3 regions of the Streptomyces sp. RLB3-17 genome follow, and region 1 is predicted to be linked to each of the others. Evidence: riboswitches for the same ligand, from Rfam matches in the RefSeq annotation. Region 1 holds a riboswitch; each other region holds the start of a gene.
The links. Region 1 has a riboswitch for cobalamin ahead of FNV62_RS17735 (prenyltransferase/squalene oxidase repeat-containing protein). Riboswitches for the same ligand answer to the same signal wherever they lie in the genome.
Positions count from the first base shown of each region.

Region 2: it holds a riboswitch for cobalamin, as region 1 does, so the genes downstream of both, metE (5-methyltetrahydropteroyltriglutamate--homocysteine S-methyltransferase) here and FNV62_RS17735 (prenyltransferase/squalene oxidase repeat-containing protein) in region 1, are expected to answer to the same signal.
Region 3: it holds a riboswitch for cobalamin, as region 1 does, so the genes downstream of both, FNV62_RS14820 (cobalamin biosynthesis protein) here and FNV62_RS17735 (prenyltransferase/squalene oxidase repeat-containing protein) in region 1, are expected to answer to the same signal.

Region 1 covers NZ_CP041610.2:3,830,878-3,835,776, forward strand. The annotation lists gene FNV62_RS17725 (phosphotransferase family protein) at 1-53, opposite strand, end outside; gene FNV62_RS17730 (M48 family metallopeptidase) at 91-1,257, opposite strand; cobalamin riboswitch at 1,492-1,621, shown strand; gene FNV62_RS17735 (prenyltransferase/squalene oxidase repeat-containing protein) at 1,733-2,968, shown strand; gene FNV62_RS17740 (SCO2322 family protein) at 2,965-3,636, shown strand; gene FNV62_RS17745 (CbiQ family ECF transporter T component) at 3,652-4,767, shown strand; gene FNV62_RS17750 (ABC transporter ATP-binding protein) at 4,764-4,899, shown strand, end outside.
Region 2 covers NZ_CP041610.2:2,335,669-2,340,567, forward strand. The annotation lists gene aceA (isocitrate lyase) at 1-1,010, shown strand, start outside; partial or broken gene FNV62_RS10965 (malate synthase A) at 1,125-1,709, shown strand; gene FNV62_RS10970 (3-hydroxybutyryl-CoA dehydrogenase) at 1,631-2,521, shown strand; cobalamin riboswitch at 2,619-2,842, shown strand; gene metE (5-methyltetrahydropteroyltriglutamate--homocysteine S-methyltransferase) at 3,007-4,899, shown strand, end outside.
Region 3 covers NZ_CP041610.2:3,169,758-3,174,656, forward strand. The annotation lists gene FNV62_RS14800 (class II aldolase/adducin family protein) at 1-640, opposite strand, end outside; gene FNV62_RS14805 (lysozyme) at 837-1,589, shown strand; gene FNV62_RS14810 (inorganic phosphate transporter) at 1,802-3,046, shown strand; gene FNV62_RS14815 (hypothetical protein) at 3,059-3,283, shown strand; cobalamin riboswitch at 3,395-3,538, shown strand; gene FNV62_RS14820 (cobalamin biosynthesis protein) at 3,638-4,594, shown strand; gene FNV62_RS14825 (cobyric acid synthase) at 4,591-4,899, shown strand, end outside.

The DNA.
Region 1 (4,899 bases):
ACCTCGAACACATCCGCCGAACGACCCGAACCGATCAGTCTCCCCGTCCTCATGCCGCCGAACCTATCCGGGTACCGCCGCCATCCGCTCCTACCGGGCGAGTACGTGGCGGGCGAGGCGGGCTCGGGGCGGGGCCAGTTCGGTGTCGAGGGCGTGCTGTCGTTCGTCGTCCGTGACCACCGCGGCGGCCACGGCGGGCCTGGCGAGCAGGCAGGCCCGGCGCAGGTGCGTCGGTGGGTGGGTGGAGTCGACGCTGTGTCCGCGCAGGATTCCGACGCGGCGCTGGCGCTCGTACTCGTGCTCGGGGATCGAGTCCACGTGGGCGGCCAGCTGGTCCCACAGATCGCGCCACGGCTCGCGACGCTCCGCGTCCTGGGCCCGGATCACCTGGCCGACGTTGGACATGCGGAGCAGCAGGGTCTCCGCCGAGTCGGTCACGAGGAGGCGGTCCATGAGCGCCACGGCGGCCTCGCTGGAACCGGCCCGGGCCGCGGCGGCGTCGGCCAGGTACTCGGCGCGCTGCTTCGCGCGCATCGTCAGCTGGTCGAGCAGCATCAGCAGGCCCTGGGCGGCTCCGTAGGGCAGCAGATAGAGCACGTTGAGCGCCATCTCGGGGACGGTGGGGTGAGAGATCGGGCGCATCAGATAGCGCCATGTGGCCAGGGACTGGAGCGCGTTGGCGATGACCAGTCCCTGCCGGGTGTCCCCGTTGGCGTAGTGACCGAGTTCGTGTCCGAGCAGCGCGATCCGCTGTTGCGGGGTGGTGATCTCCCAGAGCCCGAGCCCGATGGCCAGCAGTCGGCGCCGGCGCGCTCCGTACGTGGTCACGCTCGCGTTGACGTCGGTCGTCAGGGCGATGGCGTGGACCCCGGTCGTACCGACGACGGAGGCGATCTCGTCGACGAGGGCGAACAGCTGGGGCGCCTCGGCCCGGTGCAGCACGGGCGCGTCGTCCGGCAGCCGTCCGAAGCGGGGCCGAAGGAGCCAGGCCAGCAGGAGAAGGATCACTCCCACCACCGGCAGAGCGGTGCCCCAGCCGAGTATCACCAGCAGGACCCCCGTGCCGAGCAGGGCGATCGTGGCGCCGTGGATGGCCAGCGCGACGGCGTACGCCAGGACAGCGGCCGTATCGCGGCGCGGACGCGGATCGCCGTCGGCCGACACCTCGGCCAGCAGTGCCTCCCCGTGCCGCCGGGCCAGCGACCGCCGCAGTCCCTCCAGCCGCCCCGGTCTCTCTTCCGGCTCGCCGGGATCCACATTCCATCCGCAGGCCGCACACCACGCCGTGAACCGCGGGTCGGTGCGCACCTCAGTGCTGCATTCCGGGCACGACTGAGCTTTCTCGTCCACAGTGCCGCGCATCTTCGTGTCCCCCCTGACTCCAAGTCCCCCCCGGGACCGGCGAATTCCGACGTGTTCGAACAGAGCACGTCGCGAGCGCAGCATAGGCCCGCGAGGGGGCCGCACAGCCACTCCTCAGGCGATTCCTACGGGCCGGTACAGTGAGCAGGTCGTCATCACACCCGTACGCGGAGAAGCCGGTGCAATTCCGGCGCTGACCCGCAACCGTGAGCCACCCGCAGGGGTGGCGAGCCGGATCGCCTCGTGCGGGACGTGACCGGCTCGTGCCACCGGCAGCCCGTCGGTGGCCGGCACCGTCGAGGGATACGGGGCCGGAGCCGCTCGGGGCCAAGCCTGCGCCCGGTGCTGCCCGGCTTCCGCAGGGAGAGTCATGATTGTTCGCCGCAGCGCCGCGGTACTGGCCGCCACCGTAGTGATCGGTACGGCCCTGGCCCCGGCCGCCGTGGCCGAGGGCGCCTCGCCTTCGCCCGCCCCGGCGATACCCTCCGGCCTCTACGGCACCTCCGACCCCACCTACGACGGCGTCTGGCGGCAGTCCCTCGCGCTGCTCGCCCAGCACACCGTCGGTGTGAAGCCCGCGGCGAAGGCCGTCGACTGGCTGGCCGGGCAGCAGTGCGCGAGCGGGGCGTTCGCGGCATACCGCGCCGACGCGGCAGCGAAGTGCGACGCCAAGACGATGGTCGACACCAACAGCACCTCGGCGGCCGTACAGGCCCTCGCCGCGCTCGGCGGCCACGGCGGCGAGACGGGCAAGGCCGTCGCGTGGCTGAAGTCCGTGCAGAACAAGGACGGCGGCTGGGGCTACACGGCGGGCGGCGCGAGCGACGCGAACTCCACGTCCGTGGTGATCGGGGCACTGGCGGCGATGGGCACCAAGCCGGCGGACGTCTCCAAGGGCGGCAAGTCGCCGTACGACGCCCTCGTCAAGCTGTCGATCCCGTGCGGCGGGACCGACGGGGGCGCGTTCGCCTACCAGCCGGACAAGAAGGGCAAGCTCGCGGCCAACGCGGACGCGACGGCGGCGGCCGTGGTCGGAGCCCTGGGCAAGGGCCTCGCCGGTGAGCCCCTGAAGCCCGTGGCCGACCCCCTCTCCTGCAAGGCCGCCGACAGCCCCCAGCGGGCGGCCCAGAACGGTGCCGCGTACCTCGTCAAGGCGCTCGCCAAGGACCACCACCTCACGTCGGTGATGCCCGGCGCCAAGAACCAGCCCGACTACGGCAACACGGCGGACGCGGTCGTCGCGCTCGCGACCGCCGGGCACGGCGACAAGGCGGCCGACGCGATGCGCTGGCTGGAGACCCACTCCGCGCAGTGGGCCGAGCAGTCCGGACCCGCCGCGTACGCGCAGCTCGTCCTCGCCGCCGACGCGGCGACGTTCGACCCGCGCGACTTCGGCGGCCAGGACCTCGTCAAGCAGCTCAACGCCACCGGCCCCGCGCCCGCGTCCCTCCCTGCGGAACCCACGGCGTCCGCGTCCGCCGCGGAAGCCGCGAAGAAGAAGGACGACAGCGGCGTCAGCGTCTGGTGGATCATCGGCGTCGGTCTCGTCGGCGGCATCGGCATCGGCTTCCTGATCAGCGCCCGCAACAAGAAGCAGCAGCCGTGAACCGCCGTCGGACGTACGCGCTGGTCCTGTCCCTGCTCCTCCTCGTCATCGGCGGCGCGGGACAGGCTCAAGCCGTCGGCTACCGCTACTGGTCGTTCTGGGACCTGACCGGCGGGAAGTGGAATTACGCGACGCAGGGCCCGTCGACCGCGCGACCGTCCGACGGCGACGTACAGGGCTTCCGTTTCGCGGTGAGCGCGGACTCGCAGGACGCCTCCAAGCCACGCGGCCACGCCGACTTCGCGTCCATCTGCGCGAAGACGCCCGCCCAGGCGGGCCACAAGCGGGTGGCCCTCGTCATCGACTCGGGCACGACCGCGGACGCCCCGGGCGGCGAGACGCCGCCCGCACCGCGGACGGTCTGTGCCCGCGTCCCCGCCGACGCGACCACGGCCGAGGCCCTCGCGACGGTCGCCAAGCCTCTCCGCTACGACACCAACGCCCTCCTGTGCGCCATCTCGGGCTACCCGGGGAAGGGCTGCGGCGACCAGGTCGCGACGTCACACACCGCGCCCGCCACCACCGCGAAAGCCGGCACCAAGGACAACACCGACGCCACGTCCGAACCGACCCGGCACGGCCCGTCGCTCGGCCTGCTCGCGGGAGTCGTCGCGGTCGCCGCGCTCGGCGGGGCGGCAGTCTGGCAGACCCGCCGCCGCCGGCCCTGAGTACGGCGACCGACGATGACGCGCGCGCCGAAGGCACACCGTTCCAACGCCCTCCCCCCAGGGGCCTGGTGGATCTGGGCCCTGGGCCTGGGAACCGCCGCCTCCCGCACCACCAACCCCCTCCTGCTCGCCCTCCTCATAGCCGTGGCCGGTTACGTGGTGGCCGCCCGCAGGACCGACGCGCCCTGGGCCCACTCCTACACCGCGTTCGTCAAACTCGGCATCGCCGTCCTCGGCATCCGGCTCGCGTTCGCCGTCTTCCTCGGCTCCCCCGTCCCCGGCACCCACCTCCTCGTCACCCTCCCCGAACTCCCCCTCCCCCACTGGGCCCAGGGCATCCGTGTCGGCGGCCGGGTCACCGCCGAGGGCCTGCTCTTCGCGCTGTACGACGGCCTGAAACTGGCCACGCTCCTCATCTGCGTCGGCGCGGCGAACGCCCTCGCGAACCCGGCGCGGCTGTTGAAGTCGCTCCCGGGCGCCCTGTACGAGGCGGGCGTCGCGGTGGTCGTCGCGCTCACCTTCGCGCCGAACCTGATCGCGGACGGCCGGCGGTTGCGCGCCGCCCGCCGTCTGCGGGGCCGCCCCGACCGTGGGCTGCGTGGCCTGCTGCACGTCGGACTCCCGGTCCTGGAGGGCGCGTTGGAGCGTTCGGTCGCCCTCGCGGCGGCGATGGACGCCCGCGGCTACGGCCGCACCGCCGAGGTACCGCCCGCCGTCCGCCGTACGACCACCGTCCTGACGCTGGGCGGTCTGCTCGGCGTCTGCGCGGGCACGTACGGAGTGCTGACCGCCGAGGGCGGCACCTACGGCCTGCCCGTGCTGCTCGCCGGAGTGGCCGCGGCGCTCGGCGGGCTGTGGCTGGGCGGGCGCCGCTCGGTCCGCACGCGCTACCGCCCGGACGTGTGGGGCGCACGTGCCTGGCTGGTGACGGGCTCCGGAGTCGCGGTCGCCGCCGGACTGATCGCCTCCGCCGCGTACGACGCCTCGGCGCTGAGCCCCGGTGTCCTCCCGCTGACCGCCCCCGCCCTGCCCCTGTGGCCCGCGGCGGCGATCCTGCTCGGCCTGCTCCCCGCCTTCGTGGCCCCGACACCCCACTCGCGGGAACCCTCCACCCCCAAGGACCCCTCATGATCCGCTTCGAGGATGTCTCCGTGACGTACGACGGAGCTGTCGAACCCACCGTCCAGGGCGTGGACTTCGAGGTCCCGGAGGGTGAACTCGTCCTGCTCGTGGGGCCCTCCGGCGTCGGCAAGTCGACCGTGC
Region 2 (4,899 bases), 1.5 Mb from region 1:
GGCAGGTCGCCGCCGACGCCAACCAGGCCGGGCACACCTACCCCGACCAGAGTCTCTACCCCGTCAACTCCGTTCCCCAGGTCGTCCGGCGCATCAACAACGCGCTGCTGCGCGCCGACCAGATCGCCACCGCGGAGGGCGGCGCGGACACCACCGACTGGCTGGCCCCGATCGTCGCCGACGCGGAGGCCGGATTCGGCGGCCCGCTCAACGCATTCGAGCTGACCAAGGCGATGATCGCGGCCGGCGCGGCGGGCATCCACTACGAGGACCAACTGGCCTCGGAGAAGAAGTGCGGCCACCTCGGCGGCAAGGTCCTCGTGCCCACCTCCCAGCACATCCGCACCCTCAACGCGGCCCGGCTCGCGGCCGACATCGCCGACGTGCCGACACTCGTCATCGCGCGCACCGACGCGCTGGCCGCCACGCTGCTCACCAGCGATGTGGACGAGCGCGACGCCGAGTTCGTCACCGGCGAGCGCACGGCGGAAGGCTTCTACCGTGTGCGGGGCGGGATGGCGCCGGTCATCGCCCGTGGTCTCGCCTACGCCCCGTACGCCGACCTGATCTGGGTCGAGACCGGCACCCCCGACCTGGCACAGGCCCGCGAGTTCGCCGAGGCCGTCCACGCCCGGTATCCGGACCAGATGCTCGCCTACAACTGCTCGCCGTCCTTCAACTGGAAGGCCGCTCTGGACGACGACCGGATCGCCAAGTTCCAGCGGGAGCTGGGTGCGATGGGATACCGCTTCCAGTTCATCACGCTGGCCGGGTTCCACTCCCTCAACCACGGCATGTTCGACCTGGCCCGTGGCTACGCCGAGCACGGTATGACCGCCTATGTCGACCTCCAGGAACGGGAGTTCGCCGCGCAGAAGCACGGCTTCACCGCCGTCAGGCACCAACGCGAGGTCGGCACCGGCTACTTCGACCTGGTCTCCACGGCCGTCAACCCGGCCTCCTCCACGACCGCCCTGGCCGGCTCCACGGAGGAGGAGCAGTTCCACTAGGCCCCGCAAGGTCGCCCGCGCGCACCCTCCCATGACCGGGCGGAAGCCGGGCGACCGTCCCGTCCGGCTCCCGTTCCGCTCCCCCTCCCCCCTCCCCCCGATCAGGAGATCCTGATGTCCACCAGCGCACCGACCCGCCCCGTCCGCGTCCTCGCGGCACCGGGCGACCGGCACCACGAGATCCTCACCCCCGCCGCCCTGGACTTCCTCGGCCGTCTCGCCGACGCCTTCGTCGGACGTCGCCAGGAACTCCTGAAGGAACGCAGGCGGCAGGCCATACGGCTCGCGGCCGGAGCCCCGCTCGACGTCCCCCTCGCCACCGCCGCCGTCCGTGCCGACCTCACCTGGCGGGTGGCCGCGCCGGCTCCCGGACTGACCGACCGCCGCGTGGAGATCACCGGGCCGCCCGACCGCCGTACGACCGTCGACGCGCTCAACTCCGGAGCCCGGGTGTGGATGGCGGACTTCGAGGACGCCACCTCACCCACCTGGGACAACGTCATCGGCGGTCAGCTCAACCTGCTCGATGCCATCGACCGCCGGATCGACTTCACCGCCGAGGAGGGCAAGGAGTACCGGCTGGGCGAACGGCTCGCCACCATCATGGTGCGCCCGCGCGGCTGGCACCTGACGGAGGAGCACCTGGAGTTCGACGGCCGACCCGTGCCCGCCTCCCTCGTCGACTTCGGCCTGTACTTCTCGCCGAAGTGTGCGCGCGGGCCGGGCTGGACACCGTCGTGTGCGAGGTGGACGCGGTCGCCGCCCGCGCCGCACGCGACCGGGTGGCGGCCTCGTTGGACCGCGCGGTGGAGCGCGGCAAGCTGGCGCGAGCCGCGGCACGGGACGCGCTCGACCGGTTGGTCTTCTCCGGCAGCCTCGAAGACCTGGCCGACCGGCAGCTCGTCGTCGAGGCCGTCGTGGAGAACGTCGACGCCAAGACGGAGATCTTCACCGCGCTGGACAAGATCGTCGAGTCCCCGGACGCGGTCCTGGCGAGCAACACCTCCTCCCTGCCCGTCATGCGCCTCGGCAGGGCGACCCGCCGCGCCGACCGCGTCCTCGGCCTGCACTTCTTCAACCCCGTGCCCGTGCTGCCGCTGGTGGAGGTCGTGACCTCCCTGCACACAGCCCCCGAAACGGTCGGCGCCGTCGAGGACTTCGCCACCCGGACCCTGGGCAAGACCGTCATCCGCTCCCAGGACCGCGCCGGCTTCGTCGTCAACGCCCTGCTCATCCCCTACCTGCTGTCGGCCGTCCGCATGACGGAGTCCGGCTTCGCCTCCGCCGCCGACGTCGACACGGGTATGGAACTGGGCTGCGCCCACCCCATGGGCCCGCTGAAACTGGCCGACCTGATCGGCCTCGACACCGTCGCCTCGATCGCGGAGTCCCTGTACGACGAGTTCAAGGAACCCCTCTACGCGCCGCCCCCGCTGCTCCAGCGGATGGTGGAGGCGGGGCTGCTGGGCCGCAAGACCGGCCGCGGGTTCCACGTGTACGGCCAGGAGTGAGCATCCCGGCGCGACCGGGCCGAGGAGCCCGGACCGTGTGTCCCGGCTCACCGTCCGAATGCCGGACGTGATCCGCCGCGCCGGGTGAGTGCCCCATAGGCTGGCCTGTGCAACTGGTTCGCCCCGTCCGCCAGGCGGGATGCGTCGCAAGAGGGAACCCGGTGGGAATCCGGGACTGCCCCGCAGCGGTGAGTGGGAACGACCGCCGTCATACGCACTGGGTCCGGTGAACAGGACCTGGGAAGCGACGGCCACTAGGTGTCCTCCGTCCGAAGGATGTGCCCGCGAGTCCGAAGACCTGCCCGTTGCCCGCGCGCGACCCCTCGTGCGCGGACATCCCGGTGACCTCGTGGGCGGGTCGGCGTATCTATCGGGCGGACGACCGCGCTGAGCCGCGTGGGGGTCGTTCCCGTCCGGTTCGTCACCCCTTCGCGCCCTCGTCCCGTCCCGGGATCCCAGGGAGATATCTCGCGAAGGAGATTTCCGTGACAGCGAAGTCCGCAGCCGCGGCGGCACGGGCCACCGTGTACGGCTACCCCCGCCAGGGACAGGGCCGGGAGCTGAAGAAGGCGATCGAGGGCTACTGGAAGGGCCGCGTCGACGCCGACGCCCTCCGGGCCACCGCCACCGAACTGCGCCGGACCAACTGGGGGCAGCTGGCCGAGGCCGGCATCCACGAGGTACCCACCGGCGACTTCTCGTACTACGACCACGTCCTGGACACCAGCGTCATGGTCGGCGCGATCCCCGAACGCCACCGCGCCGCCGTCGAGGCCGACGCGTTGGACGGCTACTTCGCGATGGCGCGCGGCACCCAGGACGCGGCGCCGCTGGAGATGACGAAGTGGTTCGACACCAACTACCACTATCTGGTGCCCGAGTTGGGTCCCGACACCGCCTTCACGGCCGATTCCACCCAGCAGGTCGCCGCGTTGGGCCAAGCCCTCGCCCTCGGCCTCACCGCGCGCCCCGTCCTCGTGGGCCCCGTCACCTATCTCCTGCTCGCCAAGCCCGCGCCGGGTGTGGCCGCGGACTTCGATCCGCTGACGCTCCTCGACCGGCTGCTGCCCGTGTACGCCCAAGTCCTCACCGACCTCCGCACGGCCGGCGCCGAGTGGGTGCAGCTCGACGAGCCGGCCCTGGTCCAGGACCGTACGCCCGCCGAGCTGAACGCCGCCGCACGCGCCTACCGCGACCTGGGCGGGCTCACCGACCGCCCGAAGCTGTTGGTCGCCTCGTACTTCGACCGGCTCGGTGACGCGCTGCCCGTGCTCGCCAAGGCTCCGGTGGAGGGCCTGGCGCTCGACTTCACCGAGGCCGCCGCCGCCAACCTGGACGCGCTCGCCGCCGTGGGCGGACTGCCCGGCAAGCGTCTGGTCGCCGGTGTCGTCAACGGGCGCAACATCTGGGTCAACGACCTGGAGAAGTCCCTCGCCACCCTCGGCACCCTGCTCGGACTGGCCGACCGGGTCGACGTGGCCGCCTCCTGCTCGCTGCTGCACGTCCCGCTCGACGCCACCGCCGAGCGGGACATCGAGCCGCAGATCCTGCGCTGGCTCGCCTTCGCCCGCCAGAAGACCGCCGAGATCGTCACCCTCGCCAAGGGCCTCGGGGGCGGCACCGACACCATCGCGGCCGAACTCGCCGCCAACCGGGCCGACCTGGCCTCGCGCGCCGGCTCGGCGCTCACCCACGACCCCGCGGTACGCGCCCGCACCGCGGCCGTCACGGCCACCGACGGCCGCCGCTCCCAGCCCTACCGCGAGCGGGCCGCCGCCCAGCGCGCCCACCTGCGGCTGCCCCTGCTGCCGACCACCACCATCGGCTCCTTCCCGCAGACCACCGAACTGCGCACCGCGCGGGCGGACCTGCGCGCGGGACGGATCGACAGCGCCGGATACGAGGACCGCATCAGGGCCGAGATCGGCGAGGTGATCTCCTTCCAGGAGAAGACCGGCCTCGACGTCCTCGTGCACGGCGAGGCCGAACGCAACGACATGGTCCAGTACTTCGCCGAACAGCTCACCGGGTACCTCGCCACGCAGCACGGCTGGGTCCAGTCCTACGGCACCCGCTACGTACGCCCGCCGATCCTGGCCGGCGACATCTCCCGCCCGGAAGCGATGACGGTGCGCTGGACGACGTACGCCCAGTCCCTCACCACCAAGCCGGTCAAGGGCATGCTCACCGGCCCGGTCACCATGCTCGCCTGGTCCTTCGTCCGTGACGACCAGCCCCTCGCCGACACCGCCCGACAGGTCGCCCTCGCCCTGCGCGACGAGGTGAACGACCTCGAGGCTGCCGGGACTTCGGTCATCCAGGTGGACGAACCCGCGCTGCGCGAGACCCTGCCCCTGCGCGCCTGCGACCATCCGGAG
Region 3 (4,899 bases), 660 kb from region 1:
GGGACAGGCCGGGCACGGACGACGCCAGGAGCCAGACGCGGGACATCCATTCCAGTTGGGCGGTGCGGTCGAACGCCTGGGACAGCGAGGCTCCGTAGGCGATGGTGCCGTGGTTCTGGAGGAGGCAGGCCGTGCGGCCGGTGAGGGCCTGGAGCATGTTCTCGGCCAACTCCGGGGTGCCGTAGGTCGCATAGGGGGCAACTCGGACCGGTCCGCCGAGGGCGCCCGCCATGTAGTGGATCAGGGGGAGTTCGGGGACGAGGGTCGAGACGGCCGTCGCGTGCGCGGCGTGGGTGTGGACGACGGCCCGCGCGTCGGTGGCGCGGTGGATCGCGAGGTGCATCGGCAGTTCGCTCGTCGGAACGAGCGAACCGAGGACCTGCCGGCCCTCGAGGTCCACACCGACGGCGTCTTCGGGCCTCAGCCGGTCGTAGGGCACTCCCGTCGGTGTGACCAGGACCGTGTCGCCGACCCGGACGGAGACGTTGCCCGACGTACCGACGACAAGCCCGTCGGCCACCGTCCGGCGGGCCGTCGCGACGAGCTCGCCCCACGCGGCCGCCATCTCCCGCTCGCGCGCGCCCGGCGCACTCTCCCCCACGTCCCGCACTTCCCGTGCGTCCCGCCGCTGCTCAGCCATGGGGCGATCCTGCCAGGCAGGGACGTCAACCCACGGTCGGTGAGGGCACTTTAGGGCGGAAGACAAGCGTCCGTAAGGGGACATAGCGGCGCATATCGCCCTCCGGGGGTGATTGGCTGGCGACCGACGGGCTCTCAACGATCTTCCAATAGCCTCTGGGGGATTTGTCACGCACGTCGCCATTCCGGGGGGAAATATGGCCCGTGACCACAAACCACTCCTTCGCCGTGCCCGCGTCCTCGCGGCGGCGGCCGCCATGGCGGCGCTCACCGCCGCGGGGACCGCCCTCGCCGGGACCCCGGTCGCCGCGGCGGCCAAACCCAAGGGCCACGACGTCTCCTCGCACCAGAAGAACGTCGACTGGCAGAGCGCGCGGGCGAAGGGCGCCCGGTTCGTCTATGTGAAGGCGACCGAGTCCCACACGTACCGCAATCCGTACTTCGGCCGGCAGTACGACGGAGCGCGCGACGCGGGGATCCTGCGCGGCGCCTACCACTTCGCGGTGCCGGACAAGTCGTCCGGCGCCACCCAGGCCGCGTACTTCGTGCGCAACGGCGGCACCTGGCGCGCGGACGGCTGGACGCTGCCGCCCGCGCTCGACATGGAGTACAACCCGTACGACAAGAAGCAAAAGTGCTACGGCATGAGCAAGGCCAGGATCGTGAGCTGGATCCAGGCGTTCAGCGACGAACTCGAACGGGAGACCGGCCGCCGCCCCGTCATCTACACGACCACCCACTGGTGGAACACCTGCACCGGCGGCAGCGGCGCCTTCGCCGCGAACCACGCCCTCTGGCTCGCCCGCTACGACTCGGCGGACACGGGCGCGTTGCCGGCCGGCTGGTCGACCTGGACGTTCTGGCAGTACGACAACAGCGGCACGCTCCCGGGTGACCAGAATCTCTTCAACGGATCCATGACCCGGCTCAAGCAGTTCGCCGCGGGCTAGGAGCCCTCGAACAACCCCTGCCGGAACCCGGTATTCCGCCTCCGTTCGAACATCTGGTAAACCGTCGGGCCGCCCCTCCCGCACACTGGTCATCACAAGCGGAGGGGCGGTCCACCGTTTGAGACACCCCAGCGCCCGCCCCAGTTCATCTTCCGTTCACTCAGGTTGCCTACGGTCCACCTGCCACTGACGCCAAACAGAAGCCTGGGTAAATGGAACACATCACGCTCCTCCTCGGAATCGTGATCGTCACCGCTCTCGTGTTCGATTTCACGAACGGTTTCCACGACACTGCCAACGCGATGGCGACCACCATCTCGACCGGCGCTCTGAAGCCCAAGACGGCGGTGGCCATGTCCGCCGTGCTGAACCTCGTCGGCGCGTTCCTCTCCGTGGAGGTCGCCAAGACGATCTCCGGCGGGATCATCAACGAAGAGGGCATACGCGTCCAAGTGATCTTCGCGGCGCTCGTCGGCGCCATCCTCTGGAATCTGCTGACCTGGCTTCTGGGTCTGCCCTCCAGTTCCTCCCACGCACTGTTCGGCGGTCTGATCGGCGCCGCGGTCATGTCGGCCGGCTGGTCGTCGGTGAACGGCTCGACCGTCGTCACCAAGGTGCTGATCCCCGCGGTCGCCGCGCCCGTCGTGGCCGGACTCGCCGCGATGCTGGCCACCCGGCTGACGTACCGGATCGGCAACCGCGCCGACGAGAAGGCGACCGCCAAGGGCTATCGCGCCGGCCAGATCGCCTCCGCCGGCCTGGTCTCCCTGGCGCACGGCACGAACGACGCCCAGAAGACGATGGGCATCATCACCCTCGCCCTGGTCACCGGCGGCGTCATCGCCCCGGGCTCGAACCCCCCGCTGTGGGTCATCGTCTCGGCCGGTACGGCCATCGCGCTCGGCACCTACCTGGGCGGCTGGCGCATCATCCGCACCTTGGGCAAGGGCCTCACGGACCTCGCGCCGCCGCAGGGCTTCGCCGCCCAGACCAGCGCCGCGACGGCCATCCTGGCCTCCTCGCACATCGGCTTCTCCCTCTCCACCACCCAGGTCTGCTCCGGCGCCGTGATGGGCTCGGGCCTCGGCCGCAAGGGCGGCGTGGTCCGCTGGTCGACCGCCACGCGGATGTTCGTCGCCTGGGGCCTGACCCTGCCGGCCGCCGGTCTGGCCGGTGCCTCCGCCGAGTTCCTGACCAAGCAGGGCACCTGGGGCATCGTCCTCACCGGCGCGCTGCTCGTCGCCGGCGCCGGCACCATCTGGAAGCTCTCCCGCCGCCAGCCGGTCACCGTCGACAACGTCAACGACGTCGACGCCGAACCCGCGGGCGTCGTCACCGCCGCGATCGCCGCCGTCACCCCGCCGCCCGCGGGCCCCGTCACCGGCGACCTGTCCGGCGACCTGAAGACCACCATCCCGTCCCCGGACGCGGAGCCCACCCGCCCGGCCACGGTGTAAGGACAGAACAGCATGCACATCGACTGGGCAGCCCTCGGCTCCGTGTTCGGAGTCAGCCTCGTGACCACCGTCGGCCTCGTCGGCCTCTTCACCCTCGGCATCGTCGGCCTCTCCAAGCGCGAGTCCGCGTCCGCCCAGGGCGGCTCCGCGACCCTCGCGGTCACCGGCGCGTACGTCTGCTTCGCGGCGTGCGCCGCGGCGGTGGCGTACGGCATCTTCCTGATCGTCGGCAAGTAACCCAAAACGGGCACCACTTCGAGTGGGGTGCGGGACGGATCACCGTCCCGCACCCCACCTGTATGTGGGCCTTCGCACACTCTCCCCGCGCAGGTCAACAGCAAGTTGACGGGTCTTCCAACCCGTGGTGGACTGCCGGAGCCAAGTACGGCGACAGAAGAGGAAGCCGGTGTGAATCCGGCGCGGTCCCGCCACTGTGACCGGGGAAGGAAACTCCCCGGGAGCCAGGAACTCTCCCCGCCGGTCTCGTCGAACCAGGGCGCGGACACCCTGAGTGAGGACATAACGCCATGCGCGGCTGCCCAAGTGCCCTGCGAGCGATGGTTCCACCCGACCTGACGGTCGGCTGACCCCGTGCGTGCCGATCGCGTCTTCGCGTACGGCGCCGCCGCCGGACTCCTCGGTGACCTGCTGCTCGGTGATCCCCGCCGGGGGCATCCGGTCGCCGCGTTCGGACGGAGCGCGGCAGCCGTGGAGCGGGTGCTGTGGCGGGACCACCGCGGGTGGGGCGCGCTGCACACCGCTGTGTGTGTGGGCGGTGCCGCCGGACTCGCCGCCGCCGCTTCCCGTGCCGTACGCCCCTCACATGCCGCGTCCCTCGCGCTGACGGCCGCCGCCACCTGGGCCGTTGTCGGGGGCACCACGCTCGGGCGGGAGGCCCGGGCGATCGGTGCCGCCCTCGCGGACGGGGAGATCGAGACGGCCCGGGAGCGGCTGCCGCATCTGTGCGGGCGCGATCCCCAGGCCCTCGGCGCCGACGGCATCGCGCGCGCCGTCGTCGAGTCCGTCGCCGAGAACACCTCCGACGCCGTGGTGGGCGCCCTGGTGTGGGGTGCCGTGGCCGGCGTCCCGGGGCTCGTGGGCTTTCGGGCCGTCAACACCCTTGACGCCATGGTCGGTCACCGGTCGCCCAGGTACCGGCGGTACGGGTGGGCCTCGGCTCGGCTCGACGACGTCGCCGGGTGGCCGGGGGCTCGTCTCACCGCCGTGCTCGCCGCCCTCGCGGGTGACAGTCCCCGAGGGGCCCTGCGCGCCTGGCGCGCCGACGCCGTCAAGCATCCGAGCCCCAACGCCGGGCCCGTGGAGGCCTCGTTCGCGGGGGCGCTCGGGGTGCGCCTGGGCGGCACCCTCTCCTACGGCGGGCGCGTCGAGCACCGGCCCGAACTCAACGGCGCCGGACGCGCCGTGCACGTCGACGACATCGAGCGGGCCGTACGGCTGTCACGGCGTGTCGGCTGGCTCGCCCTCGGCGTGAGCGCCGGCGGACGGCTGCTCGTACAGAGGCTTCTCAGGAAGGGGCGTACGTCATGAGCGGCGGGCTGCTCGTCGCCGGAACCACCTCCGACGCGGGCAAGAGCGTCGTGACCGCCGGGATCTGCCGGTGGCTGGTGCGCCAGGGCGTCAAGGTCGCGCCCTTCAAGGCGCAGAACATGTCCCTGAACTCGTTCGTGACGCGTGAGGGCGCCGAGATCGGGCGCGCGCAGGCCATGCAGGCGCAGGCCGCCCGGGTGGAGCCGACCGCGCTCATGAACCCCGTGCTGCTCAAGCCGGGCAGCGACCGGAGCAGTCAGGTCGTCCTCATGGGAAAGCCCGTGGGCGAGATGACCGCGCGCGGC